2 regions of the Pseudoalteromonas spongiae UST010723-006 genome follow, and region 2 is predicted to be linked to the other one. Evidence: predicted binding sites of a transcription regulator. Region 2 holds the regulator's gene; the other holds the start of a gene.
What was found. Region 2 encodes LexA, which represses DNA repair genes until DNA is damaged. Its sites were predicted from a motif close to TACTGTATNNNNATACAGTA; they were not measured.
Positions count from the first base shown of each region.

Region 1: PSPO_RS04505 (YebG family protein) is a predicted target of LexA. The motif match lies at 13,228-13,247, and genes of this name have one in related genera.

Region 1 is NZ_CP011039.1:939,505-955,709, forward strand. Features, by position in the region: gene rpsP (30S ribosomal protein S16) at 1-130, shown strand, start outside; gene rimM (ribosome maturation factor RimM) at 147-677, shown strand; gene trmD (tRNA (guanosine(37)-N1)-methyltransferase TrmD) at 696-1,442, shown strand; gene rplS (50S ribosomal protein L19) at 1,477-1,836, shown strand; gene tyrA (bifunctional chorismate mutase/prephenate dehydrogenase) at 2,432-3,559, shown strand; gene PSPO_RS04470 (chorismate mutase) at 3,583-4,740, opposite strand; Phe leader region at 4,765-4,881, opposite strand; gene PSPO_RS04475 (EAL domain-containing protein) at 5,073-8,090, shown strand; gene yciH (stress response translation initiation inhibitor YciH) at 8,136-8,465, opposite strand; gene PSPO_RS04485 (STAS domain-containing protein) at 8,645-8,950, shown strand; gene PSPO_RS04490 (ATP-binding SpoIIE family protein phosphatase) at 8,954-10,603, shown strand; gene PSPO_RS04495 (GAF domain-containing protein) at 10,916-11,575, shown strand; gene PSPO_RS04500 (amino acid aminotransferase) at 11,697-12,887, shown strand; gene PSPO_RS04505 (YebG family protein) at 12,933-13,214, opposite strand; gene PSPO_RS04510 (DUF6868 family protein) at 13,404-13,646, shown strand; gene PSPO_RS04515 (ABC transporter substrate-binding protein) at 13,663-14,640, shown strand; gene PSPO_RS04520 (sensor histidine kinase) at 14,637-16,205, shown strand, end outside.
Region 2 is NZ_CP011039.1:2,943,184-2,959,388, forward strand. Features, by position in the region: gene PSPO_RS13530 (SCO family protein) at 1-256, opposite strand, end outside; gene cyoE (heme o synthase) at 257-1,153, opposite strand; gene PSPO_RS13540 (COX15/CtaA family protein) at 1,164-2,156, opposite strand; gene PSPO_RS13545 (hypothetical protein) at 2,166-2,690, opposite strand; gene PSPO_RS13550 (SURF1 family protein) at 2,683-3,402, opposite strand; gene PSPO_RS13555 (DUF2909 domain-containing protein) at 3,423-3,641, shown strand; gene PSPO_RS13560 (cytochrome c oxidase subunit 3) at 3,655-4,533, opposite strand; gene PSPO_RS13565 (cytochrome c oxidase assembly protein) at 4,517-5,092, opposite strand; gene ctaD (cytochrome c oxidase subunit I) at 5,092-6,666, opposite strand; gene coxB (cytochrome c oxidase subunit II) at 6,666-7,796, opposite strand; gene lexA (transcriptional repressor LexA) at 8,135-8,752, opposite strand; gene plsB (glycerol-3-phosphate 1-O-acyltransferase PlsB) at 8,981-11,392, shown strand; gene tesB (acyl-CoA thioesterase II) at 11,436-12,296, opposite strand; gene PSPO_RS13595 (EVE domain-containing protein) at 12,371-12,838, shown strand; gene PSPO_RS13600 (hypothetical protein) at 13,033-13,281, shown strand; gene PSPO_RS13605 (potassium channel family protein) at 13,326-14,387, opposite strand; cyclic di-GMP riboswitch class I at 14,548-14,632, shown strand; gene PSPO_RS13610 (DUF885 domain-containing protein) at 14,729-16,205, opposite strand, start outside.

The sequences.
Region 1 (16,205 bases), 1.2 Mb from region 2:
CCCACTAGCTCGTGGTCAAGAAGAATCACTTCGCCTAGACCTTGATCGTGTAGATCACTGGGTAGGTCAAGGTGCAGGTCTTTCTGATCGTGTAGCTAAGTTAGTTAAAGACGCTCGTAAAGCGGCTTAATAGGCGTAATGTAACCATGAGTCAAGAGCAAGCCAAATTTATAGCAGGCAAACTCGGCGCCCCTTACGGCATTAAGGGTTGGCTTAAGGTTCATTCATTTACTGATGATCCCGAAGGGATCTTTGATTTCAGCCCATGGTTGATAGGGCAACAAGGAAACTGGCAAACCGTTGAAGTGGTCGACTGGCGTCGTCACAACAAAGGTTTTATCGCCAAGTTGGCAAATGTTGAAGACCGTGACCAAGCAAATGTGTTAACAAATGCTGAAATTGCTGTTTTTGAAGAACAATTGCCAGACTTACCTGATGGTGAGTTTTATTGGCGAGATCTCATCGGTCTTACTGTAGTAACTGATAAAGGTTACGATTTAGGTAAGGTCGACGACATGCTAGAAACAGGTTCTAATGATGTTTTAGTGGTTAAAGCTAACCCTAACGACGGATTTGGAAAAGGTGAACGTTTAATTCCATATTTAACCGAGAGCGTAGTGTTAAAGGTGGATTTAGATGCTAAAGAAGTTACCGTAGACTGGGATCCTAGCTTTTAAATGTCGCAACAGGCACACATGTGGTTCGGTGTTATTTCACTGTTCCCTGAAATGTTTGATGCGGTAACAAAGCAAGGTGTTACTGGTCGCGCAGTTAAAAACGGTTTAATCGATTTTAACTGTTGGAGTCCGCGTGATTATGCTTTTGATAAGCATAAAACTGTGGATGACCGCCCATACGGCGGTGGCCCTGGTATGCTAATGATGGTGCAACCATTGCGAGATGCCATCGATGCAGCGAAAGCTTCAGCGGGTGAAGGGGCAAAGGTAATCTATCTATCACCACAAGGTAGAAAGCTAGATCAACAAGGTGCGCAAGAACTTGCAAACCATAAAAAGTTGATTTTAGTGGCAGGTCGTTATGAAGGTATAGATGAGCGGTTAATTGAATCACACATTGACGAAGAATGGTCAATTGGTGACTTTATATTATCCGGTGGCGAACTCGCTGCAATGACATTAATCGATTCAGTATCTCGTTTAGTGCCAGGCGTGTTAGGTCACAATCAGTCTGCCGAGCAGGATTCATTTTCTGACGGCTTATTAGATTGCCCTCACTATACACGGCCAGAATTATTGGATGGTAAGCAGGTGCCCGCTGTATTGCTCAGTGGAAACCATAAAGAAATCGCTCGCTGGCGCTTAAAGCAACAGTTGGGTAGAACTTGGCTTAGACGTCCGGACTTGTTGCAAAACCTAGCTCTGACTGAGGAGCAAGCAAGGTTACTCGCTGAATTTCAGCAAGAACATAATGTTTGTGGCTAGAAGACAGTTACTCCTAGGAAATGTGAGAAATATAATGGCAAAAGTAAACCAAAATATTATTAAAGTGCTTGAAGATGAGCAACTTAAATCTGACGTACCAGAGTTCGGCCCTGGTGATACAGTAGTTGTTAAAGTACGTGTTAAAGAAGGTAACAAAGAGCGTCTACAGGCGTTCGAAGGTGTGGTAATCGCTAAGCGTAACCGTGGTCTTCACTCTTCTTTCACTGTACGTAAGATCTCAAGCGGCGAAGGTGTAGAGCGTGTTTTCCAAACACACAGCCCACTAATCGACAGCATCGAGCGCAAGCGTCGCGGTGCAGTTCGTCGTGCTAAGCTTTACTATCTACGTGAGCGTTCTGGTAAGTCTGCACGTATTAAAGAAAAACTTAACTAATACGTCTGAACTTTCAGAATCTAAACAGGCTGAGCTTTGCTCAGCCTGTTTTGTTTTTATAAAACAAAAAATTACCTATCAAACAAAGAACGTATCTACACAAGCCTACCAGATTCAACTCATTATTAACTTCGATAAACTCTTAATTGATGTGCGTTGCGGGTATTATTGAATTACACACCAAACCTTGGTAGTCACAGCAATACGAATTTACTCAACAAGCCTCTAATTCTTCGCACACTACTAACTATACTGTGGAGAGGTTTGCTGATTCACTTACTTGAAATTGTGATATTTGTATTATCTGATTTAGGCAACATCGTTGGTGAGCTGAATATTTGCATGTGATATTCAGGTTTATTGATGTGGAATAACCTCTTAAAAATAGCGACTCCAGAACTTAATGTCCTAAGTCTGTTAAAAATTCCGCGCTGTATCTAACAAGAAAGCTAACACCCTAGAAAGAGTTCTTAAATATGGGCTAAATAGCTAACTTGTATAACGTATTTAATTTTAACACTTTTACTCAGCGAGATAGCTTGATATTATTTTGTATATATTAATTTACTTGCTGTAAAGAAAGGTTTACTTTGTAATGGGCGCACTGAATACGTTAAGAGATCAAATTGATGAATGTGATAGGCAACTTGTTGAACTATTAGCTAAACGAAATCATATCACAGCTCAAGTTGGCGCTTATAAGCAACAACAAGGTCAACCCGTTTATGTACCATCGCGAGAAACCGAATTAATTGATGCACGGCGATCACAAGCAATTGCTGCTGGGGTAAGCCCAGAATTAGTCGAGGATGTATTGCGTCGACTTATGCGTGAATCTTACCAAAATCAACAACTCGGTTTAGCGTGCGTTGCGCCGCACTTATCGCCAATGGTGATAGTGGGTGGTAAAGGTGCAATGGGCCAATTGTTCATGCGTCAGTTAGAGCGCTCGGGTTATCAGGTGAACGTGCTTGATAAAGATAATCAAAGTGAGCGTGATAGTTTGTTATCTGAAGCACGTTGCGTGATTGTCTCTGTGCCAATTCATGCGGTTGAATCAGTTATTGCAGATATGCCAAAACTACACCCTGAGTGTTTATTGGTTGATATTACCAGCGTTAAATCATCACCACTCAAAGCGATGGAAATTCACCATCAAGGACCGGTACTGGCATTACACCCGATGTTTGGTCCCGATATTCCTCATTGGGTAAAGCAAACCGTTGTTGTTTGTCAAAATAAGCCCTGTGACGTAGCGAGTTCCTTACTTGAACAGCTTACCGTGTGGGGTTGTAATTTAGTGTCTATGGATGCTAAAAAGCACGATGAAGCGATGCAAATTGTGCAGGTAATGCGCCACTTAACGACCTTTGTTTATGGTCAATTTTTGGCGAAACAAAGCCATAGCCTTGAAGAAATAGAATCTTGCTCTTCGCCTATTTATCACTTGGAATTAATGATGGTAGGGCGCTTATTTGCACAGTCGCCAGAGCTTTACAGCGATATTATGTTAGCGCAATTTGAAGACGTCGCACCTTTGATGAAAGAGTATTGTGAGGTTTTCCAACAAACCTTTGAAAAATTGAAGGAAAATGATAAAGCGGGATTAATTGATGACTTTGCCGCTGCAAAAACCTTTTTTTCAGATTCTGCCAGTACCTTTTTAAGTCAAAGCAAAGCGTTATTGAGTAAGGCAAATGACGCGAAAGTGTTAGATTATTAAAAAGGGGCTTAGCGCCCCTTTTTTTATTCAGTTGCAACGCTTACGGCGCTCAACGTTTCACTTTGGTAACAACCAAGAATACGAATGTAGGCAGTCACTTCTTTAAGCGCATCTAGCGCTTTTTTAACTTCTGGCAAATCGATGTTTGCTTCTAGATCAACATAGAATACTTCTTCCCATGGATTCCCCGGTACTGGGCGAGACTCTAATTTTACTAGGTTAATGTTATGCTGTTTGAAAATCATCAGTGCATCAGCAAGCGCACCGGCTGACTGCTTAGTTGCCATAATTAATGTTGTTTTAGTCGGGATCTGCTTAGATACTTTAACTGCTTTACGCGCAACAACAATAAAGCGGCTGTGGTTATGGCTTTGATTGGCGAGGTTAGGCTCAAGTACCACTAATCCAGCCTTGCGAGCTGCGTCTTCAGATGCGATTGCAGCACCTGCATCATCTTGTAGCGCTTCTTTCAGTGCGCTTGATGTTGAGTCGCTGTAGGCCAGTTGTACGCCGCTTAAATTACTAATAAATTGGCTGCATTGAGCAAATGGTTGCGGGTGACCGTATATTTTCGTCACTTCTTCAATGGCAACTCCCGGGCTTGCTACTAAACAATGTTCTACCGCTTGTGTTAGTTCGCCAACAATCGATACCTGTGTGTGCTGCAATAGGTCATATACTTCGTTAATACTGCCTGAGCAGGTATTTTCGATTGGTAATAAACCAAAATCGGCCTGTCCAGTTTCTACTTTATTGGTGATTTCATTAAAGCTACTGCACCCTAGTTCAACAAGTTTGCCAGGGCGACGACTGAAGTATTTATGGCATGCAAGCTGGCTGTATGAGCCCTGACCACCCAAATAAGCAACGCGATTCGTTTCTGTGTGCAGATCTGGATTTAGGTTCTGCTGCAACATTGCTTGTTGATGCAGTACAGAATCTTCAATGATGGTTTGAAACACACGATTTACGTAATAACCGTCAAGCCCCAGTGAACTGCCATAACTAATGAGTTTTTCTAGTAACGCCTGTTCACGTTGCTCATCACGGATCGGTTTGTTGTTGGCAATTTTATACTCAACAACGCCGTGGCTGACGCGACGTCTTTTGGCGAGTAAGACTAGTAACTCCGAGTCTATCTCATTGATATCCCGACGTAGGGACTCAAGTGCATTGGACATTTTCTTTTCCTCATTCCCAATTGCAAAAAAAAACCTCCCAGTGGGAGGTTTAGTTTGACTTTAGCTTGTTCGTGACAAAGTCGCCTCCCGAGTTACGGATGGTGAAAAAAGAAGCTAAAGTTAAAGATTAATTTGTTCATATACCCGAATTTAGAAATAAGTGTTGTTAAAGTCAACAGTAAATTGAGAGTAACTTATGCCAAAACAGATTTTTTCATTATTTATTATGGCTTTTTTGCAATAAACCGAAAAAAAGGTGTAGAAATTAGTGAGATTCTTTTATAGTTCCAAGCACCACAATCAACGAGTTGCAGCAGAAGTAAGGTTACATTGTGAACTCTAAACATTTGGATGCGAGTTTTGGCATTAACGCACTTAGTACCAAGTTATCCATATTAATATCAGCCATTTGTTTAATAGCTGGATTATCTGCTGCGTACTTGATGGTTAAATCTGAGCGCAAACAACTGCTTTTTGAAGAGTTTGGTGTGCTAACAGAGTTATCGAAGCCATTTGTTAGCCGTTTTGAAAACCTACTTAATGAGAAAAAGCGCATCGCAATTGATGCCAATACCATAGTTACAGAAGCCCTTTATTCCGAAAGCGCGCTTGCTGAAAAAATCGTGCCGAGTAAGTTGGTTTTTGGTAAAGACGGCAGTATTCGCAGCTCTTCAAGTACCAATGTTGCGGGTGTTCGTTCTGCGGCTTTCCTTCCTCAGCAAAGCTATAGTCACGAATATAAACGTATTTTTTCGCAAACAGAAAAAGTATGGTCGCAAATCGCGCCGATTTTAACCGACGAAACCTTTTTTAATTTTTACTTTATTAGCCAAGACCGTTTTATTCGCATATCGCCACCAAACTGGGCGTTAAATGTGCCGGCAAGCCATGACTTTAGGCAGGATGTTTTTTACGAAATTGGAACGCCTGAATTTAACCCTAACTTAGAAGCAACCTGGACCCCCATTTATTATGATGACATTTGGGAGCGCTGGGTTATTAGCCTTATTGTACCGTTACATTATGGCGGAGAATTTAAAGGCGTTACTGGCAGTGATATTGAGTTGCCAAAGCTGCAGGCGATGTTCCCTGACAAAGTGGGTGATGCCAAGCTGTTTGTGTTAAACGGCAAAGGACAAATTATTCAGTTTGAAGGTAAAACAGATATTATCAATCGCCTCAGCGGCAGCATGAACGATTCGTTGGATACTAAAAACCAGTTACCAGATGAATTGCGTAATCAAGTAGACCAACTATTAACAAGTCAGCGTCATGAGTTGCAGGGTGAATTTGCCATTGACGACAGCAAGCATATTTTCAGCATCAAAAAGTTTAGTGATTTTGATTGGTATATTGGTGTTTATAAAACCCATTCTGAAGCACTTTCGGCGATTGATGAAATAGAAGTAAAGTTTTTTGGCTTGTTTATTTTATATGCTGTGTTGGTCGTATTGTTGCTGCATCAAACGCTTTCTCATTTAGTAATTAAACGTATTAAAGCATTGGTTGCAAGCTCGCGAGAAGTTGCAAGAGGGCAATTTACTACGGCGCAAAACCTAACGGTTAACAAAGACGAAATCGGCTTGCTCAATTTTGAGTTTGGCGCAATGGCAGGCAAGCTCGAAAAGACCATGCGTGATTTACGCCAAGAGCTAGATGAAAAAGAGCAAGCAGAGCAGCGCGCAAGAAGATTATCAAAAGCCGTTGAATTCTCTGGTTCAGCTATCGTAATTACCGATGAAAATCTCAATATTGAATACGTGAACCCTAAATTGCTTGAAATGACAGGGTTTGAGAAAAGTCATTTTATTGGACAACCATTACTTGTATTAATGGAACCCGATATGATGATTTTGGTTGAGGATATCGTTCAGGACTTACTTTCGCGCCATCACTGGAAAGGTGACACGTTACTGCATAACAATGACAAACGTGCACTTTGGGTGTCGTTATCTGTTTCACCAATTCGCGATGATAACCACAAAGTTTATAGCTATGTTGCTTCTGCGCAAGACATTTCCTTTGTAAAAGAAAGTCAGCGCAAAATGGAACAGTTGGCGTATTACGACACGCTAACAGGGCTTGCCAACCGTGCGTTATTTAGAATGCAGCTTAAAAAATCTTTAGCCTTAGCATCGCGCGGCCATTACTCGTTTGCTCTGTTCTATTTTGATTTAGATGAATTTAAACGTATCAATGATACATTAGGCCATGATGCGGGTGACCAACTGCTGTTGGAAGTAGCACAACGCCTACAAAAGCGTCTTCGAGCTGAAGATACCATTGCCCGTCTTGGTGGTGATGAGTTTGCTGTGTTGCTCAGTGGTATCGATGACCGCGAAAAAGCCACAGAAGTGGCACTCACCATCCAAAATACCTTAAGCCAGCCAATTCGCTTAGGTAGTAACGAGGTGATTGTTAGCGCCAGTATCGGTATTACAATGGCATCGGATCAAAGCCCTGAAGAAGATGTGTTACTGAAACATGCCGATCTTGCAATGTATGAAGCAAAAGCGTTAGGTAAAAACACTTATTACTTCTATAACGACACCCTTGATGCCGCGGCAAAAGAGCGATTATTTATTGAAAATGAACTGCGCATAGCGATTAAAGAACAACAGTTCGAGCTTTATTATCAACCGCAAATTGATATTACCAACGAGAAGATAGTCGGTTTTGAAGCACTGATCCGCTGGCACCACCCAACACTTGGGCATATTGCGCCAGATAAGTTTATTCCAATTGCTGAAACAACTGGGTTAATTGTTGAATTAGGTGAGTGGGTATTGTGGGAATCGTGTGCATTTGCTCAGCGTATGGCGCTTAAAGATCATGAGAGCAGCATCTCTATTAATTTATCAGCACGCCAATTTAAAGATACGAGTCTAATTCCTTTACTAGAAAAGGTGATTAAGAAAACAGGTATCGTGCCTGAGCGCGTGCACCTAGAATTAACTGAGAGTATGCTAATGGGCGATGTTGAAGGCTCTATTAAGCAAATGCATCAATTAAAATCGCTTGGGCTATCGTTGTCGATAGATGACTTTGGTACGGGATACTCGTCACTCAGTTATTTAAAACGCTTCCCACTGGATATCTTAAAAATTGACCGCTCATTTATTAAAGATATTCCAGAAGATAGCAATGATATGGAAATTACTGCAGCAATTATCGCTATGGCGCAAAAGCTTAATTTAGAGCTGGTTGCTGAAGGCGTTGAAAGCGATGAACAAATTGAGTTTTTAAAGCTGAATAAGTGTGATGTAGTACAAGGTTATTATTACAGTAAGCCGGTACCAGAACATGAGATTTCGTTGATGATAGATAAAATGAAAGGTATACACTTTTAGCGTTTAATTTGGTGATGGCTAGCTGCCATCACCAAGCAATGTCTATTATCCGCCTGCAATTTTCACCTTGAAGCCTTGCTGCTCAAGCAAACCCTTCAACTTATCGCGGTCATCGCCTTGAATTTCAATGATACCGTCTTTGACTGCACCACCTTGACCCATTTTAGACTTTAAAGTTTTGGCTAGCTTCTTTAAGTCATGAGCGCTTGGATCAATTCCAACAACGAGCATCACTCCTTTGCCTTTTCGTCCTTTTGTTTGGCGTTCAATACGCACCGCACCGTCTTTAAATAATTTTACATCGAGCTCAGGTGCTTCTTTTGGCTGTTTTATTCTTCCGGTTTCTGTGGAATAGACTAAATTTGAGTCTGACATAATAAATCCAAGTAAATACGCATGACGCAAGTTTATCATAATTTTGCAACCATATTATTGTTCAATTTATTTTTAGTTTTTTTAAGATAATATTTGCAAATTAGCGGGTTAAGTACTTAATTTAAGTAAAGCGAATGGCGTAAATTTAGCAGGCATTAGGACATTCCAAGGAGAATTAAATGAGTTTGAATAAGGCTCTATCGCCAGATGGCAAATTATTTACGATTGAGATTAAAGGCAAGTTTGACTTTAACTTAGTACAATCATTTAGGAGCGCATATGCCGATGTTGGCGTAAGTACTCCAAAAGTAATTATCGACTTACGTGAAACCGATTACATGGATAGTTCGGCACTGGGAATGTTATTAAATATGAAAAAGTCGTTAGGCGACTCTGTGAGCAGTATTCATATTACAAATTGCAGACCTCAAATTAAGAAAATTTTACAAATCTCTCGTTTTGATAAAAAGTTCGACATCGACTGAGCCATGAAAATTCTGGTTGTCGATGATCAGGAGCTAAATCGTAACTTACTGCGTTTTATGCTAGAGCAAGAGCAGCACCACGTTGCCCTTGCTTCGGACGGAGAAGAAGCACTAACGGTTTTCGATAAGTTTTCTCCCGACTTGGTTTTGCTTGATGTTGTAATGCCTAAATTGGATGGCTTTGAAGTAGCGCCGTTGCTAAAAGCCAAATCTGCAGATGTATATCTTCCTATCATTTTTATCACCGCATTGGATGACAAAAGCAGCCTAGAAAAATGCTTGCAGGTTGGTGGTGATGACTTTTTGAATAAGCCTTTCGATAAAGTAATTCTTTCGGCAAAAATTAAAGCCCATGCGCGGACACGCGAATTCAGTATAAAAACCTACAAACAAAACCAAGAACTTGCTTACTATCAGCTACATACTGAACGCGAACACGAGCTAGTTGAACATATTTTTGAAAATGCGCTGGAAAAGCGCTTTTTGTTACCTGAACTTGTTGAATTTAATTTATCGCCGGCATCCATGTTTAACGGTGACTTATTTTTAATGGCACCGAGTTGTACCGGCGGCATTTATGTCTTGATGGGGGACTTTACCGGCCATGGGTTAGCAGCGGCGATGGGAGCGCTTCCAGCATCAAAAATCTTTTATTCAATGACGCAAAAAGGTTTACCTGTTGGCGATATTGCCGCTGAATTAAATTCAACTCTCAGTGAATTATTACCAGGCAACATGTTTTGCGCGGCAACGATTCTTGAGCTAAACAGCTCGGGTCGATCATTTTCAGCTTGGTTGGGAGGGCTTCCTGATAGTTTTCTGTTGAGTAAAGAAGGCAAGGTTAAGCAGAAGCTAACATCGCGCCATATGGCATTAGGTATACTCGAAGAATACGAATTTGAACGCGATACTATTTACGTAGAAACGGAATTAGATGACAAAATTATCTTGTATACCGACGGTGTCATCGAGGCAGAAAATACCAAAGGCGAATTTTTTGGTGAAGAACGATTACTGCGCAAGGTGACGGCTTCATCGTTTACTGAATTAGGCTCCATTGTTGACTCGGTTAGGCGTTTTACGGGTAAGCAAGATCAGCAAGATGATTTAAGTTTAGCGTTGGTAAAATGCAGACCATCAAATATTGAGCCCCAATTGAGCGATGAATACATGACAACGCCGTTAAACATGGCAATGACATTAGATGCAGAACGCTTAAAACAAACTGATCCAGTTGTTGATGTTGTTGAAATGATTTGTGCGATGAAAGGCTGTTCTGAGCATCGCTCTAATTTGTTTTTGCTGATCTCTGAAACATTTAACAATGCACTAGAACACGGCGTATTAGGGCTCGAGTCCTGTTTAAAAGATAGTGATGAAGGGTTTTGTGAGTACTACGAACTTCGTGCTGAGCGATTAGCAGAGCTTTCGGCAGGGGCGATTAATATTGATGTGAGCTACTTACCAGAAGACCCCAAAATAAGTTTTACAATAACGGACTCAGGTGATGGTTTTACAAGGAAGAATATTGCTAATGACGACAATAATTTTCATGGCCGTGGCTTGGGCTTAATTAAAGAGATTGCTGAATCAGTTTCACAAAATGAGAGCGGAAATAGCATCACTGTAACGTACTCACTATTACATAATTAAAGTGGTACCATTATAAAACAGCATGTTAAAAGCTGCTTTGATTTGTTACTTTGCCATATTTATTTTTTATAAAAACAAAAGGTTAGGTGGTCTCAATAAAAAGTGCCAAATTTGCAGTACAAGCTACTACGCTCAATTGGTTAGCACATTTAAAATGTCCATTTGATTTTCTATTCACCTTATTTGTAACGGCCCATAAATGCCATTAACTACGTAATCTAAATTTATTTGTAATTTAAGTTAAGAATAGTATTGCATAAACCAATATAAGCCATGTAAACTTTATTTTTTAAAAGATGTTTAGATGGCTATATGGCTAATTCAATAGATTTTTCAGATTACGTTTTAGATACGCAAAAAGTGGCTGATTTCCGTCAATTAATTGAAAATGAAATTACGCAAACAGATCACTTGGATATTACGTGGCAGTACCTTATTCCTGAATTGGGCGAGGGCGGAACCTGTAGCTTATTCGGTCAGTTGCAAGAAGCGCCGTTTGATCTTACGCAGCATGTAGATAAGCGCCAAAAAAATGTTGATGCAATGGCTGCACTTGCTCGCATCGTTAAATTTGTTGAGCAACAAAACCTAATTGATTGGTTTGGTATTTACCAATCACGCTCGATTGATAATCAAACGCAGCTACTTAAATTAAGCTATTTTGGCAAACCAAGCCGCCCACTTTTTCCTGTTGATGAAGACTATGCGCGTATTAGCAACAATGCCTTTGTTGCGCTTTATGGCAAAGGACGCGTGATTAACAACGTAGAACACTATGTTGCTAATGGCGGCGAGTACTATACTTGCGATCCCGCAGTTAAATCGGAAGTTTGCCTGCCTTACTTTTCGAAATCTGGCGAAGTACTTGGCATTATTGACGCCGAAGCGTTTAATAATGATGTGTTTACGAGTGATGCACTAGCTTTACTACAGGCTGTATGTGAAATAGTACCCAATTACTTACCTGAATAATCTAAAGCAAAAAGTTCTATTGATTATCGCCATGAAATTTTCTTTAGATACTTCTCCACAACAGAGAGTATGGTAAGCTAGGGCTTCATCCCATAGCAAAAATTCAATTTAAGAGATAACTATGTTTGCAAACTTAAAGCCATTACCAACGGATCCAATTTTAGGTTTGATGGCCAAATATCGCCAAGATACAAATCCAAATAAAATCGACTTAGGCGTTGGTGTTTATAAAACAGAACAGGGTGATACCCCAATTTTAAGCTGTGTAAAAAAAGCTGAAGCGTTTCGTTTAGAAAATGAAACAAGTAAATCATATATTGGCTTAGCTGGTGATTTAGGTTTTTGTGCAAAAATGGAATCTCTATTACTGGGTGAGCATAAAGCGCTTTTAGAAAACCGTGTTCGCACAGCGCAAGCACCAGGTGGTACAGGTGCTCTACGTGTTGCTGCAGAATTTATCGCAAAAGCAAACCCAAATGCGAGCGTATGGGTAACTACACCAACATGGGCAAACCATATTGGTTTATTCTCAGCTGCTGGTTTAACAGTTAAAGAATATCCGTATTACGATTACGAGAATAAAGGCTTATTGTTTGATGAAATGATGGCCACCTTAAAGACAGTTCCTAAAGGCGATATCGTGTTGTTACACGCATGTTGTCATAATCCAAGCGGTATGGATTTAAACGCAGAGCAATGGCAACAAGTTGCAGATCTTGCAAAAGAAGTTGGTTTTACGCCGTTAATCGATATTGCTTATCAAGGTTTTGGAATCAGCCTTGAACAAGATGCGGCAGGCTTACGTTTATTAGCTGAAACAGTTGATGAAATGATCATTTGTTCTTCTTGTTCTAAAAACTTTGGTCTATATCGCGAGCGTATCGGCGCGTGTTCAATTATTTCAGAATCGAGCGCAGTTGCCGACGTTGCTAACTCAGTACTATTAAGTGTTGTGCGCAGTATCTATTCAATGCCGCCAGCTCACGGTGCTGCAATTGTTGATACTATTCTTGGTAGTGAAGAGCTAACTGCCGAGTGGCATCAAGAGCTTGCGGAAATGCGTAATCGTATTAATGGTTTACGTAGTACGATTGTTGAGGCGCTTCATAGCCGTGGCGTTGCACAAGACTTTTCATTTATTGAAAAACAACATGGTATGTTCTCTTTCTTAAGTATCACGCCAGAGCAAATTGAACGTTTACAAAAAGAGTACTCAATTTACATTGTCGGCTCAAGCCGTGTAAATGTAGCAGGCGTTAGCCAAGCAAACTTAGATTACTTTGCCGATGCAGTTGCAACTGTAATTAAGTAAATTTACGCATAAATAAAAAAGCCACCTTCACGGTGGCTTTTTTATTTAACTTACTTTTTTAATATCAGTTACTTTTGCTTTATTGTTAGGCGGGGTTGGTTTTCCCCCTTTTAAAGCTGCAATAAATTGGTCTTTACGTTTTGCCATTTCAAGGGCCAGCGCTTCATTTTGTTGCTCGCTTAACGGCACATCAACTTCACCAAGCATGGCTTCAAGTGCTTCCGCAATATCCAACATTTTGTCATATGCGTCTGCCTCTTTTTTTGATGTAAATGTCATGCGTTCGACTCCATCTCTAACTACTTTGTAACATACCTCAACGGCCATATTGCACCTTCTTAACTGTTGTTTTATACAGTACTATAGCAGTAACGAAAAAAAAATAAAGTGTAATTATAATCACACCTTACAGAACCCCGCTGTGGTAAGCAATTTTAGCGACTAAATGCTTGATAACATTGCACCGCTACAGCAAGTACATTAATCTTACATTATGTAAAAGATTAAGGGGTTCTAATGTCAATTGATCAGATAACAACGTTTCTCGGTTGGGCGACCATTGCTAATTGTTTAATCGTTAGCGTTAGCATGGTGATTTTTTTACTTTTTCGCAGCACCATTGTCAGTATTCACAGCCAGCTATTTAACGTAGAGCATAAAGCATTGAATGTAGTTTATATTCAATATTTTGCTTTTTATAAGATCTTAATTGTTTTCTTTAATCTCGTTCCTTATTTAACTCTTAAGTTAATTATGTGATTTAGGCCTTTTTGAAATGTTCCGCTTACAAGGAGTTTTAAAGGTTTGCTTTATCGCCATGCTGATATTTTTATCAGGCTGCGATAACGGGAATCGTCAAAGTAAACTTAATCAGGCATCAATTACCTCGATTAGTTTGGCAATTGATTTGTGGCCAGGTTATTACCCAGTTATTCTTGCTGATGAGTTGGGTATGTTAAAAAAGCGCAATATTAGTTTAGAGTTATCAATCCCGCGTAATACCGACCGCATGTTAGCTAAATTTGCGGCGGCAGAGTATGACGCGATTGCGGTAGCACTGGGTGATGTAATGAACCTTTCACAGCAGTACCCTGATGCACGCATTGTTATGGTGGCAGACGAGTCGAGTGGCGGTGACGCGATTTTAGCGCGAAGTGACCAACAAGTGATTAAAGGCACTAAAATTGGCACCAACTTAGGTGGTTTTGGTGAGTTATTAGTACGCCGCTTTTTGGATGCAAACGACATCGCAATTGATGATGTGACGCTAATGAATATCGAAGTGTCGCATGCTGCGAAGTTACTTAACAATAATAGCATCGACTATGCACATACTTGGCAACCCTACGTAGATGAAATGGTTGCAGGTGGTGCGCACGTTGTGTACTCAAGTGCCCAAACACCGGGCTTAATTCCAGATGTTATAGCGATGCAAAGCGCGTTTATTGAAAATAATCATGAGGCAGCGCGTGGGTTTGTTGATGCGTGGTTTGAGGCGCAAGCTTGGTGGCTTGAAAATCCAAGTAAAGGTAATGAAATCATTGCGCGAGTCATCAAACAAACACCGCAAAGTATTAAGTTAAATGGCGTTAAACTGTTAAATCGAGCGGATAATTTTGCAGCATTTACGTCGCAAAATAGCGCAGGCTTAAACAGTGTTATTGGTGTGTACAATCAATTTTATGTTGGGCAAGGGATCATTGCTAAACCAATTCGCAGCGAGCGTTTACTAGATGCCCGGTTAATTCAATGAAACTAAAGTTTGTATTGAGTGCCATTTTGTTGGCCTCATTAGTGCTTCCTACATCGTTTATTTCATATATTGCGTATACGCAAAAAGTCGCAACTAACGAACAAAACCAAGCCACGGTGCGACGTCTTACGCTTAACCGCAGTAAAGAACGCGTTGAATCATATTTAAATACAATTTTAGAGTATGTACGTGCCGACAGTAATATTCCCCAGTTTGCCAACTTTCTTACCGCTTATGGTACTGAACAAGAAGCACAACTCGCTGAAATAAATGCTATTTTGCGAAATGTGATCGTAAAAGACACATTGAATGTTACCTCGGTGGCGCTTATTAATACAGCGGGTAAAAACATTCAAGACATTCGAATTGGCCAACAGAGCCGAGATGAATCGTCATTCGCTTACTTTAAACGTCAATCTATGTCGCCAGCACCAGTAATGCATTATTCAGGTGCAAACAATAAGGACCCTGAAAGTATTTATTTTTCATCGCCGATCCGCAGCAGTGATGGGAAGGTAGTAGGGTATTTGCGCTTAATGTTAGAAACATCGGCGATTCAACAACTCGTAAATAGCATTGCAAAACACCTAACCTATTCTCAGTGGCTAACGATTAGCGCAAACGAAACGCCAATCGCAGATTCACGCCAGCGACAAAAGCGCTTGGAAGAGCGTGATAATGTTTATAAAAGTTACGCAAAAATCAAACCGTTTGAGTGGCAAATTGCCTTGATACAAACGGCGCAAGAACACAATCGTAACCTTGCTAATTACCGTCAATTTTTATTGTTACAGATTGCCATTTTGTTGATTGTTTCGATATTCGTCAGTTTGGTTGTTGCGCGTCTTATGTCTCGTCCAGTAGAGCGTGTTAAAAAATTAGCAATTGAAATTGCACATCAAGACCTCGATAAACGCATTCGCGGTGGAAAAATCGATGAATTTAATGAGCTTGCCGCGGCAATTAATTCAATGGCAGATAATTTAGTGGAAGGTTATCGCAATTTAGAGCGAGAACATCACGAGTTAGAACAAATCCAACAGCAAGTGACTGAACTTAATGAAAAACTCGAAAAAAGAGTGTTAGAGCGTACGCAGCAATTAAGCGCCCAAAACCAAGCGTTAGAAAGTGCGATGCAACAAATTGTACAAAGCGAAAAGTTGGCGTCACTTGGCAGTTTAGTGTCGGGTGTGTCACATGAGTTAAACACACCAATTGGCGTGGCGCTTACAGCAGGAAGCTTTGCACTTGAGGTTCATAATAAAATTGCAAATGAACTTAAGCAAAAATCGCTATCAGTTGACTCCCTGTCGAAGCATCTTCAGCAATTAGAAGAAGCGATTGGGCTAGTCACCAATAATTGTCACAAGGCAAGTGAATTGGTTGTAAACTTTAAACAGATTAGCGGCGACCATACCAGCAATAAACGCCGTGTGTTTAATTTAGCGCAAACACTCGAGGTAGTGGTTAACACCTTAAATACAAAATTGCTGTCAAGCAATACGGTCAGTTTTCACGGGCTAGAAAATGTCGAAATAGACAGCTTTCCAGGTGCTTTTGAGCAA
Region 2 (16,205 bases):
TTGTTATCTGAGTTAATTTTGCCAACGTCATTGGGCAAATATCTGGGCAACTTGTATAACCTAAAAATAATAGCGTCCAGTTACCCTTTAAGTTTTGATTAGTAACCTGTTGGCCATTTTGGTCTTGCAACACAAATGGCTTAACAATCTTAGCCTCTTGATAGAGTAATGCGTTTGTTTGCGGAGGTGATTTTGGGCCGCAACCCAAAACCATAAAGATTAAAGATGTAACAATTAATAGCTTAAATTGGCTCATTTAAATCAACCACTTATCAATAAATAGTGCGATAAATAGTATCATAAGTTGCCAAATGGAATAGATAAATAGCTTTATCGCAGACTTTTCTTTGGCAGCAAATTTTAGCTCCCAAGCACGATACATAAACACGCCATTAAGTAACACACTTACCGCTAAATAAAAGTTTCCTGACATACCAATTAAAAACGGTAAAACACAAACCAATGTCAATAAAACGCTATATAACAACACCATTGTTTTGGTGAATTCAATACCATGCGTTACAGGCAACATGGGGACTTTTGCGTTTTCATAATCTTTTTTACGATCAATGGCTAACGCCCAAAAGTGCGGTGGTGTCCAAGTGAAAATTATCATCACTAATAACCAAGGTTCTGCTGACATTGAGCCAGTTTCAGACACCCAGCCCAACAATGGCGGCATCGCGCCAGCAAAGCCCCCGATCACAATATTTTGTGGCGTGCGTCTTTTTAATACCAGCGTATAAACAAACGCATAACCGACTAAAGCAACTAAGGTAAGCCAAGCGGTCAGCCAATTTGCGTAAGCAACTAACATGCAAAACCCAATAACCAACAGCGTCATTGAAAAGACAAACGCCTGACGATTTGTCACACTGCCAGTTGCGACTGGGCGCGAGTCGGTGCGCTTCATTTTTTTATCTATATCGCTATCAACAATATGGTTAATCACCGCAGCACTACTGGCTAATAATGCGATACCTACTATGGTTAACATCTGCTCTAGCAAGCTTCGCCCAACGTGGGGTGCCAAACCTTGTCCAACCACAGCGGTAAGCGCTAGCAACATCACAACTTTGTGTTTACAAAGCACTAAGTATTCATGAACTTTAGCGCTTAGTGAGCGCTGAAATTGTAAAACATAACTGGTCATAGTTTACTCCCTAGCACTTGCTTTTAATGAGATATGCAAGCCGAACGCAACTTAAAAGTAGCAATAATGCTGTCATATTATGAATAAGCGCAATATTGAGCGGAATATGCATCAAAATTAAGCTAACTCCCAGCGCAACCTGACAAAACAACACCACCCAAATATGGTAAATAGCTCGTTTTATTATTGTTGAATAACAGTCTTTTAGAATTTTAAAACCAGCCCAAAGCACGACAAACGTGGTAACCATTGCCCAAATGCGATGGAGAAAGTGAATCGACATACGCGCTTCAGCCGACAACACTCCAAACTCATAACTGGCGTGATCATTCGGTAATTGGAAAATACTCGTAAATGAAAAACGCTCAAATGTATTGGCGCCGCACAAAGGAAAATCTGCACAATGTGAGGCCGCGTAATTTGCCGCTAACCATCCACCTAATGCAATCTGCGAAATAACAAAGCCCAAAGCGATTATTGCCAAGCTATAATGAGGTTTAGCGCCCGAATCACCACCAGGGATACGCTCTGTGGTAAGCCTGATATAGAGCAAGAACAACAAGCTCATAATCGTAAAGCCTCCAAGCAAATGCCCCATAACGATAAGCGGCTGTAAGTTCATAGTGACTGTTAACATGCCTAACGCAGCTTGAAATACAACTAGCCCCAGAATTAACAACGGTAACTTCACAGGTGCTAATCGATGTTGCCGTTGCTTAAATGCCATTATCGCAATAAGCAAAATAATTATGCCTAATGTGCCAGCAAAATAGCGATGGATCATTTCTTTCCACGCTTTTCCTTGATCGACTTCGTGTGTTGGAAAGTGTTCTTCGACTTTTTCCAGCTCATGCGCCTCATTAGGCACAGTTAAAAAACCATAGCATCCAGGCCAATCAGGGCAGCCTAAGCCAGAGTCACTAAGTCGCGTATACGCACCTAACCCCACCACAATAAATGCAAAAACACAGCCAAACAGTACAATTTTATGATAGTGATTCATTCGCACCTCCTAAGCCCTACTGCGGCTATAATTGAGCAACTTTTTGAGGTCTTTAATAAGTCCGCGTTTCATATTATTGTCTGACTGAAGCTGATAATTAACGGGATACTCAAGCACTATTAAACCGTGATGATCGACTAAATAAATTGCATCTGATTCAATAGCAAGTGTTTGATTTTCAAGTTGTGTAACAGCATTTTCATGTGCAGTTAAATTGGTCAGCTGCAATGCCTGCTGGCTGCTAGAAAGGGAAAATGCCCCCACATATAAATTATGTTTACCAAGCACATCAAACACATTTTTAATTAGTTGCTTTCGAGTTTCACAATGTTGCGCACAAACCTCTTCCGACAAAGTAACGAGCGACCATTTAAGTTGAGATTCCGCCGGCCACTTTTCAATTTTCTGTTCATTTTCAACGAAATGCCCGAAATTAGTTTGTGCGGGCTCAAGCCAATCAAACTTTAACGCCAAAAAAGCAGTTAACGCTGGTGCTAAAAAACAAATAATAAAAAGTCCAAGAGTCTTATTCATGTGCACTTCCTTTTCGATATATAACCGCACCAATCACAATCGCAGCGAGAGCGAGTAAAATCCACTGCAAGGCGTACGCTTTGTGTTTATCTGGCGACATATTAATAACTTGGTAATGAAATTCGCCCAGCGCACTGTCCGGCTGTGCATAAAGAATATATGGCGCGAATGGCTGCTGGAGCGCACTTGCTGCAAACTCTGGCGTAATGTATTGCAACCGTTGTCCTTGGCGTAATTCAAGATCATTTGATACCAAGTTGAAGCTGGTAAAGTTACCAACCTTTAATAATGCGGTGAGTTTTAGTTGCTGCGGCAAGCTTACTTCTGGTAATTGCTCTCGATTTAACGAGCCCGCAAACCAACCAAGATTTACCAGCCACCAGCGTGAAGAGTTTTTTGGTTTCACGGCAACGATCAAGTCGTAACCAAAACTGCCATCAACCACTTGATTATCAAGCCACCAAAACTGCGAAGAGACTTCGCCGGATAGCGATACTTTAAGTCCCGTTGCAAGCCAATCGCTTGGTAAACTAGCGAGCTGATACCAAGGAATAACCCCTTGTTGGCTAAGCTGTTCTAGTTTTTTAATAATCGTTATTTTTTGCTGTGATCTTTGATACTGCCACACAGCTAAACTCGTGCATATTAATGCGACAGTTGTTGTACACACTAGCAGAGTGATGCTTTTTGCACTATTCTGGATTAACCGCATATAGCAAACTCCCTAAACTTATGTTGATAAAATTAATTATCGTATTCTTATTGTTTTACATCGTTTTTAGTTTGTTTAAAGCACTGTTTTGTATGCTTAAAAGCGACGCTGCTGCAAACTCTATGTCCCATTATTTAGGGCGCCGAGTGTTATTTTCTGCAATTGTTCTGATGATTATTTTGCTGGCAATGCTGTTTGGCATCATCACACCAAACAGCAATCCTTATACTGTTGGTTAGTGGTTATTGACCTTTAAAGTACGTAAACAAAGACAAACAAACACAACCATACAACGTCAACAAAATGCCAATACCAAGCTGCAGCTTGGAAAGCAAAGTGCTTTTCTTCACTAAAGTGCCCTTTTAAAATTCGTATAAATACGACAAGTAAAATGAGCGTGCCTAACGTGACATGCATGCCGTGAAAGCCAGTTAGCAAAAAGAACGTATTGCCATATATACCTGAGTCCAGTGTTAAACCTAGATCTTGATATGCATGAACGTACTCCTCACCCTGTAGCGCTAAAAATATCGCCCCTAAAGCAATAGTAAAACCAAGCATTACCTTTAACTGCGTGCGTTTTCCATGCTCAATTGCGGTGTGTGCAAAATGCAAAGTCACCGATGAGGTTAAAAGAATAATCGTGTTGATAAGTGGTAAACCTTGCCAACCCATTACTTGCGTTTCTGTACCACCGGGCGTACTGACTAAAGGCCACACAGCTTCAAATGATGGCCATAGCACTTCGTTTGTCATCGCGTTATTGCTATCACCACCGAGCCACGGTACAGCAAATGTACGGGCATAAAATAGCGCTCCAAAAAATGCCATAAAAAACATCACTTCAGAGAAAATAAACCACGCCATACCCTGTTTAAACGAGCGGTCCATTTGCGATGAATAAAGTCCACCTTGAGACTCATCAATCACATTTTTAAACCAACCAAACAGCATATAAAGTAAAACCGCAATGCCTAAGATTAAAATGTGAAAACCAAAACCACCTTGCTGTTTAGCAGTTTGCATTACCGCTAAGCCAGCTCCAATGGCAATTAAGAACAGAGCAACAGCACCCACAATCGGCCATTGGCTTTGCTCAGGTACATAATATTTTTCATATTGAGTTTTCATTGACTAACTCTCCATCGCGCTTGCTATTGCTTGCAACTTTACCTTCAACATCTGCTGTAATATCGTAAATGGTGTACGACAAGGTCACTTCATGAATATCATTTGGCAAGGTTTCGTCGAGGTAAAAGAGCAATGGCAAATCCGCTGAACCTTTGCTTGTCAGCGGCTGTTGATTAAAACAAAAGCAAGACACTTTATGTAAATATTTAGCCGCCCGACCTGGTGCTACTGACGGTACGGCTTGCATTATCTTGTTGCTACTCGAAAGGTTTTGCGCAATAAACTCTATGCGCTCCATTTCACCCGGGCTAACGTCAACACTGTAGCGTTTAGCTTTGACTTTAAACGGTGCGCCAGCTTGCGCGTGTGTGATAAATGTAACGCGTACACTGCGCGATTCATCACTTTGCGCACTCACTTGGGCCTGCTCCATATTAGGTTTTCCATTCAACCCTGTGATATCACAGAACACGTCATAAAGTGGCACCAGCGCAAAGGCAAACGCAAACATTAATAAACTGGTTAAGATTAGCTTTTTGAGTAGCTTAACGTTATTCATTACTTCACTTCCGGCGGCTCAGAGAACGTATGATAAGGTGCAGGCGATGCAACTTCCCACTCCAACCCTTCAGCCCCATCCCACACTTTGGCAGGTACTTTTTCGCCACCCTTTGCACACTTATAAACAACGGCAACAAAAAGTAATTGAGATAAACCAAAGGCAAAGCCACCAACACTGATCAATGCATTAAAATCAGCAAACTGCAGTGCATAGTCAGGAATACGTCTCGGCATACCGGCTAAGCCCACAAAATGCATTGGGAAGAACAGAATGTTTACGCTAATTAGCGATAACCAGAAATGGGTTTTAGCAAGACCAATGTGATACATGTTGCCTGTCCACTTTGGTAACCAATAATAAGCTCCTGCCATTATCGAGAATACAGCCCCCGTTACTAACACATAGTGGAAGTGAGCAACCACAAAGTAAGTATCGTGATACTGAAAATCTACCGGTGTTATTGCTAACATCAATCCAGAGAAACCACCTAAGGTGAATAACACAATAAACGCAATGGAAAACAGCATCGGCACTTCAAAGCTAATCGAGCCACGCCACATTGTCGCTACCCAATTAAAAACTTTTACCCCCGTAGGCACAGATATCAGCATGGTGCTATACATAAAGAACAACTCCCCCGCCAATGGCATGCCAGTGGTAAACATGTGGTGCGCCCATACAATAAACGACAAAAACGCGATTGATGCTGTGGCATACACCATTGAGGCATAGCCAAACAGTTTCTTACGTGAAAACGCTGGAATAATCGTCGAGATAACACCAAACGCCGGTAAAATCATGATGTAAACTTCAGGGTGTCCGAAGAACCAGAAAATATGCTGGAACATTACAGGGTCGCCGCCGCCTGCCGCGTTAAAGAAATCTGTGCCAAAGTATTTATCAGTTAGCACCATAGTCACCGCCCCAGCAAGTACCGGCATCACCGCAATTAATAAAAATGCAGTAATTAACCACGTCCATACAAACAGCGGTAATTTCATATACGTCATGCCAGGTGCGCGCATATTCACTATGGTTACAATTACATTGATTGCCCCCATAATTGAACTAATGCCCATAATATGCACAGCGAAGACGAATAGTGCCGTATTATCATTGCTGTATGTGGTTGATAGTGGGGCATAGAACGTCCAACCAAAAGCTGGGCCGCCGCCTTCCATAAATAACGACATAAGCAGAATGAAAAACGCAAATGGTAAAATCCAAAAACTCCAGTTATTCATGCGCGGTAGTGCCATATCTGGCGCACCAATCATCATAGGGATCATCCAGTTTGCCAAGCCAGTAAACGCAGGCATAACTGCACCGAAAACCATGATTAGGCCATGAACTGTAGTCATTTGGTTAAAAAAGTGTGGCTCTACAAATTGTAAGCCTGGTTGAAATAATTCGGCACGAATAACCAGTGCCATTGCGCCACCCGTTAAAAACATTAACAGAGCGAATAGCAGATATAGCGTACCGATATCTTTATGGTTAGTCGTAAATAGCCAACGTTTTAAACCCGTTGGCGCATGATGGTGGTGATGAGATTCAGCTAGTGTTGTCATTATTGTGCTTCTCCCACAGATTCTTGAATATCACTTGGTTGCACTGAATCGCCAGTGTTGTTACCCCAAGCATTTCGCTCATAGGTCACTACTGCCGCTAATTCTTTTAGTGACAACATTTTGCTATAGCCTTGCATTGCTGTTGCTGGCTTGCCATGAACCACAATATCGATATGTGCTTTAACATCGCCAAGTGCTATTGGGCTATCTTTTAGCGCTGGGAACACACCTGGCAATCCCATCCCAGTAGGTTGGTGACACGCAGCACAATTAGCCATATACACTTGTTCTCCTAGCGTCATTAGCTCATCTTGAGATAGTGTAAGATCAAGTGACGCTTTTTCTGCAGCCGCTGCTTGCGCTTTTTCAAGCTGCGCATTTGCCAACCACTGTTCAAATTCAGCAGGCTCTTTAACTTCAACAACCACTGGCATAAAGCCATGGTCTTTTCCGCATAACTCAGCACACTGACCGCGATAAATACCGGTCTCATTGACCTTAGTCCACGCTTCGTTAATAAAGCCAGGGTTCGCATCTTTTTTAACCGCGAACTCAGGTACCCACCAAGAGTGAATTACATCGTCCGAAGTCATTAAAAAGCGTACTTTTTTTCCTTTTGGAATAATAAGGGGTTTATCAACATCTAATAGGTAGGTTTCTGTTTTTTGATCTTGATTGGTGATTTGTTCACGTGGAGTCGAAAGAACAGAATAGAACGACACATCGTGGTCAAGATATTCATAATGCCACTTCCATTGTGACCCTGTGACTTTAATCGTTAGGTCAGCTTTAGTGGTGTCTTCCATGGCAATCAAGGTTTTGGTTGCAGGCACTGCCATACCAATCAAAATTACAAATGGAATTGCGGTCCACAGTATTTCAATTTTGGTACTTTCATGAAATTGAGCAGGCACTGCTCCTTTTGATTTACGGTGATGAATTATTGCCCAAAACATAATGGCAAATACTACTAATCCAATAACGCAACAGATATAAAAAATTGTCATATGGAGCTCGTAGACATCACGGCTGATGTCTGTCACCCCAACAGGTAAGTTATATTGACTCGTCCCAACTGCTAAAAAAGGAAAGCTCAATAGTAACCATAAGGATAGTTTCACTAGCCTCATGCTCGCTCCTTAGCTAATTATTATTATGTTGTTAGGAAATGGTCAGTGAAAGTTTTAGCGATTAAATCGCACGACGCACTACAGCATCACTCCATTTTCTTTATTATACTTGTTTTCTAAAAGCCGCACTTTGCTTAAAAAGAAAACAAGGTTACTACTAAGGTCTAGTAAACGATTAAATTTTACGCAAGTCAAATTTAAGATAAATTTTTTATAAATCTATAAGTTAGCGATTTTTGAAGATGTAAAAATAGAAGGGGTTATAGTAAGAAATAGGGTGTTTTAAAGCAGGGTGAGGCTAGCAAAATTACTCACTAGCCAAGGTCAACAAAAGTGTATTACATCCAGTCAGCATTTCTAATAACGCCAACCGCAAGGCCTTCGATATTAAAATGATCATGCTCTAAATCGACTTTAATTGTGTCAAAATCGTCATTTTCTGCATGTAATAGTACTTGTTTGCCTGCTTTTTCAAAACGCTTTACCGTTACATCTTCATCAACACGGGCTACAACCACTTGACCATTATTCGCCACTGGCGTGCGATGAACAGCAAGTAAGTCACCATCCATAATGCCGATATCCTTCATACTCTCACCACGTACACGCAGTAGGAAATCTGCACATGGGTTAAATAGGTTTGGATCCACTTGATAATGGCTTTCAATGTGCTCATTAGCCAAAATAGGTGAACCTGCGGCAACTTGACCAATTAATGGTAAACCAAGTTGCTCGGGTTCATCTTCTTCCACTAAACGAATACCACGGCTAGCGCCTGGCACCATTTCAATTACGCCTTTCTTGGCTAATGCTTTTAAATGCTCTTCTGCAGCGTTTGCACTTTTAAAACCGAGTGTCGATGCGATTTCTGCGCGCGTTGGCGGCATGCCAGTATCTTTAATAAATACTTTAACAAGTTCTAAGATTTGTGCCTGACGTTTTGTTAATGGTCTCATTCACTGGTTTTCCATACAGTACAGATAACTGTGAGTATATACAGTTATTCTTATTTCGCAACTTTTAATTATTTGATAATTAGCACTATGCTTAGTTACAGACGATAATTGCTGCAAATCAAAAATCATCGCAGTAAATTGCTTTATTTTTCCTCTGGCACGACCAGTTATTTAATCTTTTAGAGTTAACTGGTATGCTAGCGCCCCTTTTGTTTTTAGGTTGGTGTTATGAAGTTGGTTGGCTCTATGATTCAGTGGTTTGCAAACGGTATGAACAAGCTTTTAGTACGTTCGAAAATAGTGCCTGAACACCCTTTAGACAACCTCGCAATAGATAAGAACAAGCCGACCGTTTACATCACATTGTTAAATTCTTTTTCTGATTCAGCCGCGTTGCGCAGCACCTGTAAAAAACTCGGCTTACCAGACCCTCAGGTCACTCAGCAAATTGGTGATAAACAAGTTCCAAGGTACATTCCAATTCATCATCGCTCGCCACTGTTTGGTAAAGCCAAAAAAGACAGCCCAGCGCTCGAAATTAGCGAAGAAATATTTGCAGCATTAAAACAATCTGACGTTACCGATTTACAAGTTATTCCGGTCACCATTTTATGGGGACGCAATCCAGGTAAAGAAAAGCCAGGCCTTGGCACTATTTTATCCAGTTCTCTTACACCAAGTTGGTTACGTAAAGTATTTGTCGTGTTACTATCTGGCCGCGACAACTTAATTCGTTTTAGTCGTCCATTAGAACTATCGCAGCTTACCAGTAAGCAACAAAGTGATGATTTACCGCATAAACTCATTCGTGTTGCCCGCGTCCACTTTAAACGTCAGAAGCTCGCTGCGCTTGGCCCTAAACTGCCATCTCGCGATCAGCTGTATCAAGGTCTTTTAGCATCAAGCACTGTCAAAGCCGCAATTGAAGATGAAGCAAAAAGTAAAAACATCTCAATTGTAGAAGCACGACAAAATGCCATAAAACTCGTTGATGAAATTGCTGCCAACTATAACGAATCAATGATCGGTGTTTCTGAGCGCATTCTTACTTGGCTGTGGACCAAGCTATACAACGGTATTGAAGTAAATAACCCGGAACGGATTCAAGAGCTGACCGACAAAGGCCACGAAATCATCTATATGCCGTGCCATCGTAGCCATATGGATTACTTATTACTTACTTACGTTATTTACCATCAAGGTTTTGTACCACCGCATATTGCAGCAGGTATAAATTTAAGTTTTTGGCCTGCAGGCCCAATATTTAGACGCTGTGGCGCCTTTTTCTTACGCCGCTCGTTCAAAGGCAACAAGCTTTATTCCGCAGTGTTCCGTGAATACTTAAGCCAGTTATTTATAAAAGGCTACGCTGTTAAGTTTTATACCGAAGGCGGCCGCAGCCGAACTGGCCGTTTGCTTCCACCTAAAACCGGTATGTTAGCGATGACATTACAATCAATTTTGCGCGGTATCGATCGTCCAATTTCAATCGTGCCTGTATATATTGGTTACGAACATGTAATGGAAGTAAACACTTACCTTGGTGAACTTGCTGGACAAAAAAAGAAAAATGAGTCAGTACTGGGCGTATTCAAAACTCTACGTAAGCTCAAGAATTACGGCAAAGGTAATGTAAACTTTGGCGAACCAATCAACATTAATCAATACCTTACCCAGCACCAGTCAGATTGGCGCGACAGCATTGCTGCAAATGAAAAGCCTAATTGGCTAACGCCAATGGTTGGCAAACTTGCTGATTCAGTTATGGTCAACATCAACAATGCGGCTGCGATCAATGCCGTTACTTTAATGTCATCTATTTTGTTAAACACCGAAAAACAGGCGATGACGCGTAACGAGCTCATTGCTTGTATGACAAACTACCTGAGATTGCTTGAATTAGCGCCGTACAGCAAAGATGTCAGTGTGCCAAACAAAAGCGCAGAAGAGCTGCTTGAACACGCACTCACGTTAGATAAATTTGAAGTGATTACGCAAGGGCGAGTTGAAGTAATCCGTATTCAAGACACGCAAAAAGTATTACTGAACTATTACCGCAATAACGTACTGCATTTATTCGCAGTACCAAGTCTAATTAGCTCAATCTTAATTAGCCAAAAACACATTTCTCGCGACCAGCTAATCAAGCAAGTTAACGCGTTATATCCGCTCTTTAAACAGGAGTGGTTTATGCAACCGTATTGCGAAACGTATCTAAATGACTCACTTGAAGCCTTGAGCGGTATTGGGTTATTAACCGTTGAAAACGATGCGATTTCAGTTAATCCTAGCAGCAAATCTCTAGCTCAGCTTAACTTGTTAGCACGCTTTATCCAGTGCACATTAATTCGCTATGCCAGCGTACTTAAATTAATTCTGGCAAGTGACAGCATTTCGCGCGACCAGCTTGAAACGCAAAGCCAAGATTTTGCACAACAGCTTGCACAACTATTTGGTATCGATACACCAGAATTCTTCGATAAAAAAGTGTTGTCTGGTTTTATTAGCACGCTTAAGCATAACCACATGATTGATGATTGCGAACAAGGCCGCATCACAGGCAACGAGACAACAAAGCAGTTGAGTCAAATTATTCTAAAACAACTTAACCCAAGTATTGCCAGTGCACTTGAAAACTAGCTTTTATCGACAACAAAAATAAAGGCGGTATACACCGCCTTTTTTATCCATATTTTCTAATCACACCTTCTTGAATCGTCGAGGCAATTAACTCACCTTTCTGATTAAAGAACTGCCCTCGAACTAACCCTCGGCCTCCACTGGCTGAAGGGCTATCTACAGCATATAAAATCCATTCATCTAAACGGAATGGACGATGAAAGTACATCGCATGGTCAATGGTGGCAACTTGCATATCCGGTTGTAAAAATGACAAACCGTGCGGTTGTAACGCTGTAGGTAAAAATTCAAAATCAGAAGCATATGCAAGCAAATATTTATGCACTCGCGGGTCATTTGGCATATCGCCATTAGCTTTAAACCATACATAGCGCTCAGCAAGAGTTACTTCAGGCTTAAACGGGTTTTGAAAATTAACCGGTCGCATTTCAATTGGCTTGTCACAAATAATTTTATTGCGAATTTTTTCCGGGATCAGTTCTTTGTGTTCGCGATAAACATCCAGTGACGATGGCAGTTTTTCAGGGCCTGGTACATTAGGCATCGCCGCTTGGTGAGTCACCCCCTCTTCATCCACTTGAAAAGAAGCAGTCATATAAAATATCGGCTTACCAAATTGAATCGCTTTAACTCTGCGCGTGCTAAAACTGCGGCCATCGCGAATGTTCTCTACATCATAAACAATCGGGTGATCAACATCGCCAGGTCTTAAAAAGTATGAGTGCAGCGAGTGCACTTGCCTATCTTCTGCAACGGTTTCTTTTGCAGCAGATAGCGCTTGCCCCATAACTTGACCGCCAAAAACAGCTTTAAAACCAAGATCTTGGCTAGGGCCACGATACAGCCCCTGTTCTATTTTTTCTAACTTCAGCAATGCTAAAAGATCGTTTAGTACCTGACTCATAACACTATTTCGTAATTTCCTAGTATCGCTATAATAGCAAACACCTGCCACTTTAACATTAGCGAGAATAGGTAATGCATTATTGGTTATTTAAAACAGAGCCTGACGAATTTTCTATCGACGATTTAAAAGCAAAAAATGATGAAATTTGGGATGGTATTCGCAACTATCAAGCACGTAACTTTCTACGCGACCAAGTGGCGTTAGGCGATCTCGTATTTATCTATCACTCTAGCTGTAAACAACCCGGCATTGTTGGCATTGCTAAGGTAATTAAAACAGCCTTTGCCGATCCATCTCAATTCGATGCGCAATCAAAATACTTTGATGCTAAAGCAACTCCCGATAACCCAAGATGGATAAGTGTTACATTAGAATTCGTTGAAAAGTTACGTATTATTCCACTCACCAAGCTTAAAGCCGATCAGCAATTGGCAGATATGCATTTAGTGCAAAAAGGTAGCCGACTATCAATTCAACCGGTGAGAGAATCTGAGTGGCAATATATACTCGATAAATACACTAGCAATTCACTTAAATAGCCACGTAAAAGAGTAGCCAAAGAGTTTATTTAAAGAGTGAATTGATTACCAGAGTGACGTTCGGCATGTTTCTCGCTGTTGCAATCATCAAATTGCACCACGATTTACAAGTATACTAAGTAAGCAGATCGGACTAGACAGTATTCTTTTTAATGGTTTAGTATAAGTTGTCTAATTTTTAATTGCGAAAGATTATGTCTGCTTTAACAAATAAGCCTACAGCGGAGAGAAGGCAAGGAGAAGGTGATTTAAATGCCTTTTGGAGCAACTTAAGTTTTGCCCAAAAAGTCGAATTAAATAAATTAAATCGCTATGGTTATCAACTTGCTTTTGCGCGAAAACTAGAAGAAAACTACCTAGCATTCGCAAGATGTGATACTAGCTATGCAACGATCGACTATCTTGGTGAAGTCGATATGGAGCCACATTTTCGCATTCGCTAAAAAGGCAACCTAGGTTGCCTTTTTATTAATTGCTTAATGCACTATTACATCGATTGCCAATCGACTTCGTCACTGAGCACTCGCTCAACAGACATATAATGCAAAATGTCGCCCTGTTTTATTTCCATTTCTAGCGGCGGATTCAAGTCTAATCCCTCACCGATACGGTTATGCGCTACACCTAAAATGGTCGCATCAAACTGCTTTTTAAAGTGGAAAAATAACACTTCAAATTTAACATTTTGCTTAATTTCACCGACTTCCAAACTAAACTGAGTATCACCATGTAACGTTGAAAGCAGCTCTTCTTGAATACGACTTGAACCTGGATCTTGCATCGAGCGTACCAAAATTTCTACCGACTTCGAGCTCGTAGATTCCACGTTTTTACAGTGTTCTCGCAACATCTCACTTTTACTTTCATCAAGAAAGTACGCGCTGATATGACAAGATGAATGCACTAAGCGACTGATTTTCAGCGCTGTAGTAAACGTATGATCATCATCGTTGCCATCAACGATTACTTTATCAGCACCATCTATTGCCACACGCTTAAGTTCATCAACATCAGTGAAACTTGAAAGGCGAACAAAATCCACGTGTGGGTTATCTGAAAACGGATGCGTCATCTGCTCGTCAACGGCCAATAAAATTCGTCGCTCAAGGCGCTTGTTATCAGCCAAAATATAATTAATCATCTTACGTGTGCGCGAAGGATGATAACCAAAAATTAGAATATGTTCGCTTTGTCCTGAATAATCTTTATCGCCCGTCATAGATGCCTTGATTAACCCCGTAATACTTTGTCCAACTTTACCTAACACCACACCAAACAGTGCTAATCCAATAGGAATTTGCACCAAGGCTACAAATAGTTTTCCCCAATCGGAGCTGGGACTTAAATCACCATACCCAACCGTCGAAGTGGTCACTATGTAGTAATAAATAAATTGATTTATCCCTAATAACTCTGTTTCTTTCGCTGCAAATAAACACACCCAAGTTAAGAGCATATGTGCTGCCAGCAGAGAAACAACCGACGTCCAACTTACATAGTGAATATGGCGTCGAATAGCTACTAGAATTTTCTTTATAACTAAGTTCATGATAACTATTATTTATTTTACTAATGATACGCACTGTAGCGCCATCTAATAAGTGGAGCAAGCAGTACGTGAAATTATCTCAGTTTAGATTGCAGTAAAAAAACAGCAAATTGATAGGCAAAATAATGAAACCCGTTCTAGACTTAATTTGAACTGTTAAGTTCGACAAAGGCAAACTCAGCGAAAGCTGATGACGCAAAGCTATCGGTCTAAGGGAGCACTCCTATGATTGCGAAGCTGCCACGATAACAGGTCGGGGGCTATGTAGGCTGCTTCGAAACCATCTCACGAATATAAGAATCATGGGACTTTGGAGCAGCCTTTATTTTAGCAATTCACCCTTACGCTTTTTTCGCCGTTTCGATGTATGCGTCAATCTGTGCTTCGAGTAAATTCAGAGGAAGTGAACCGTTTTTCAAAATTTGAAAGTGGAACTCTCTAATATCAAACTCAGCTCCTAACGCTTGCTCTGTCTTTTTACGTAAGCGCTTAATAGTTAACTCACCAATTTTGTATGATAACGCTTGGCCAGGCCACGAAATATAACGATCTGTTTCAGTTTTAATATTGTGTAGCGACAGCGCAGAGTTATCCTGCATAAAGGTCATTGCGCGCTCACGACTCCAACCAAACATATGCATACCTGTGTCGACAACTAAACGTGCCGCACGCCACATTTCATAGGTTAAACGGCCAAAATCACTGTAGGCATCTTGGTAAAAACCCATTTCTTTGCCGAGGTATTCAGAGTATAAGCCCCACCCCTCGCCAAATGCTGAAATATAGTGACTACGACGATAACCCGGCACATTTTCTAGTTCTTTATTGAGTGATATTTGTAAATGGTGACCCGGCACAGCTTCGTGCAATGTTAATGCTTCTAACACATAAAGCGGACGCTTATCTAAGCCATATGTATTTACCCAATAATACCCGGGCGCAGTGTCTTTATTCGCACCGACATAACGACCCGTTGTATATTTAGGCGCGATTGAGTCTGGTACTGGCGCTACACCATACGGTGTGCGAGGTAGCAGTTTAAAAAACTTAGGTAACTGCGCATCTGCTTTTTTCGCTATAAACGACGCTTCTTTTAATAGTTGCTCAGCCGATTTAGCGTAAAACTGCGGATCAGTTCGTAAAAATTGCACAAATTCAGCAAAACTGCCGGTAAAACCAGTTTTCGCAATTACTTGCTGCATTTCATCTCGAATCCGCTTCACCTCAGCTAAACCCAACTGGTGTACCTGCTCGGCGGTCATATCAGTTGTGGTGTAATGCTTAACACGATTTTGATAAAACTCACTGCCATTCGGCGTGGTTGAAATACCAATTTCGGCACGTGCATTCGGCGCATATTCGGTTTCAAAGAACGATAAATAGCTTTGGTACGATGGAATCACGCTGTTGCTTATAATCGATTGCGCTTGCGTTTTAAGTTTTGCAAAATCAGCGTCAGAAATGTGCTCTGGCTTGTTTTTAAATGGCTTATAGAACTCCGACTGTTCTGGGCTTTTTACAATAAACGCATTAATTGAGTCCTCATAACCTAACAGCACTGGTTTTGGCTGAGTTAGCCCTATCGCAATCCCCTTTTTCATCCACGCTATATTCTGCTCAAAATAACGCGGTACACCTGCAAGCCGTTTTAAGTAAAGCTGATAATCTTCAACGGTTTTAAAGCTGCTGCGCGACACCATAAATGACAATGCAGAGTGAAAACCAAACTCAGAGGTTAACGGCATGTAGTGTGCATTAAAGTCATACTCATCTACCGAGTTTTGCACTTGAGAAAATATAATCGCGTGGTTAATCCGG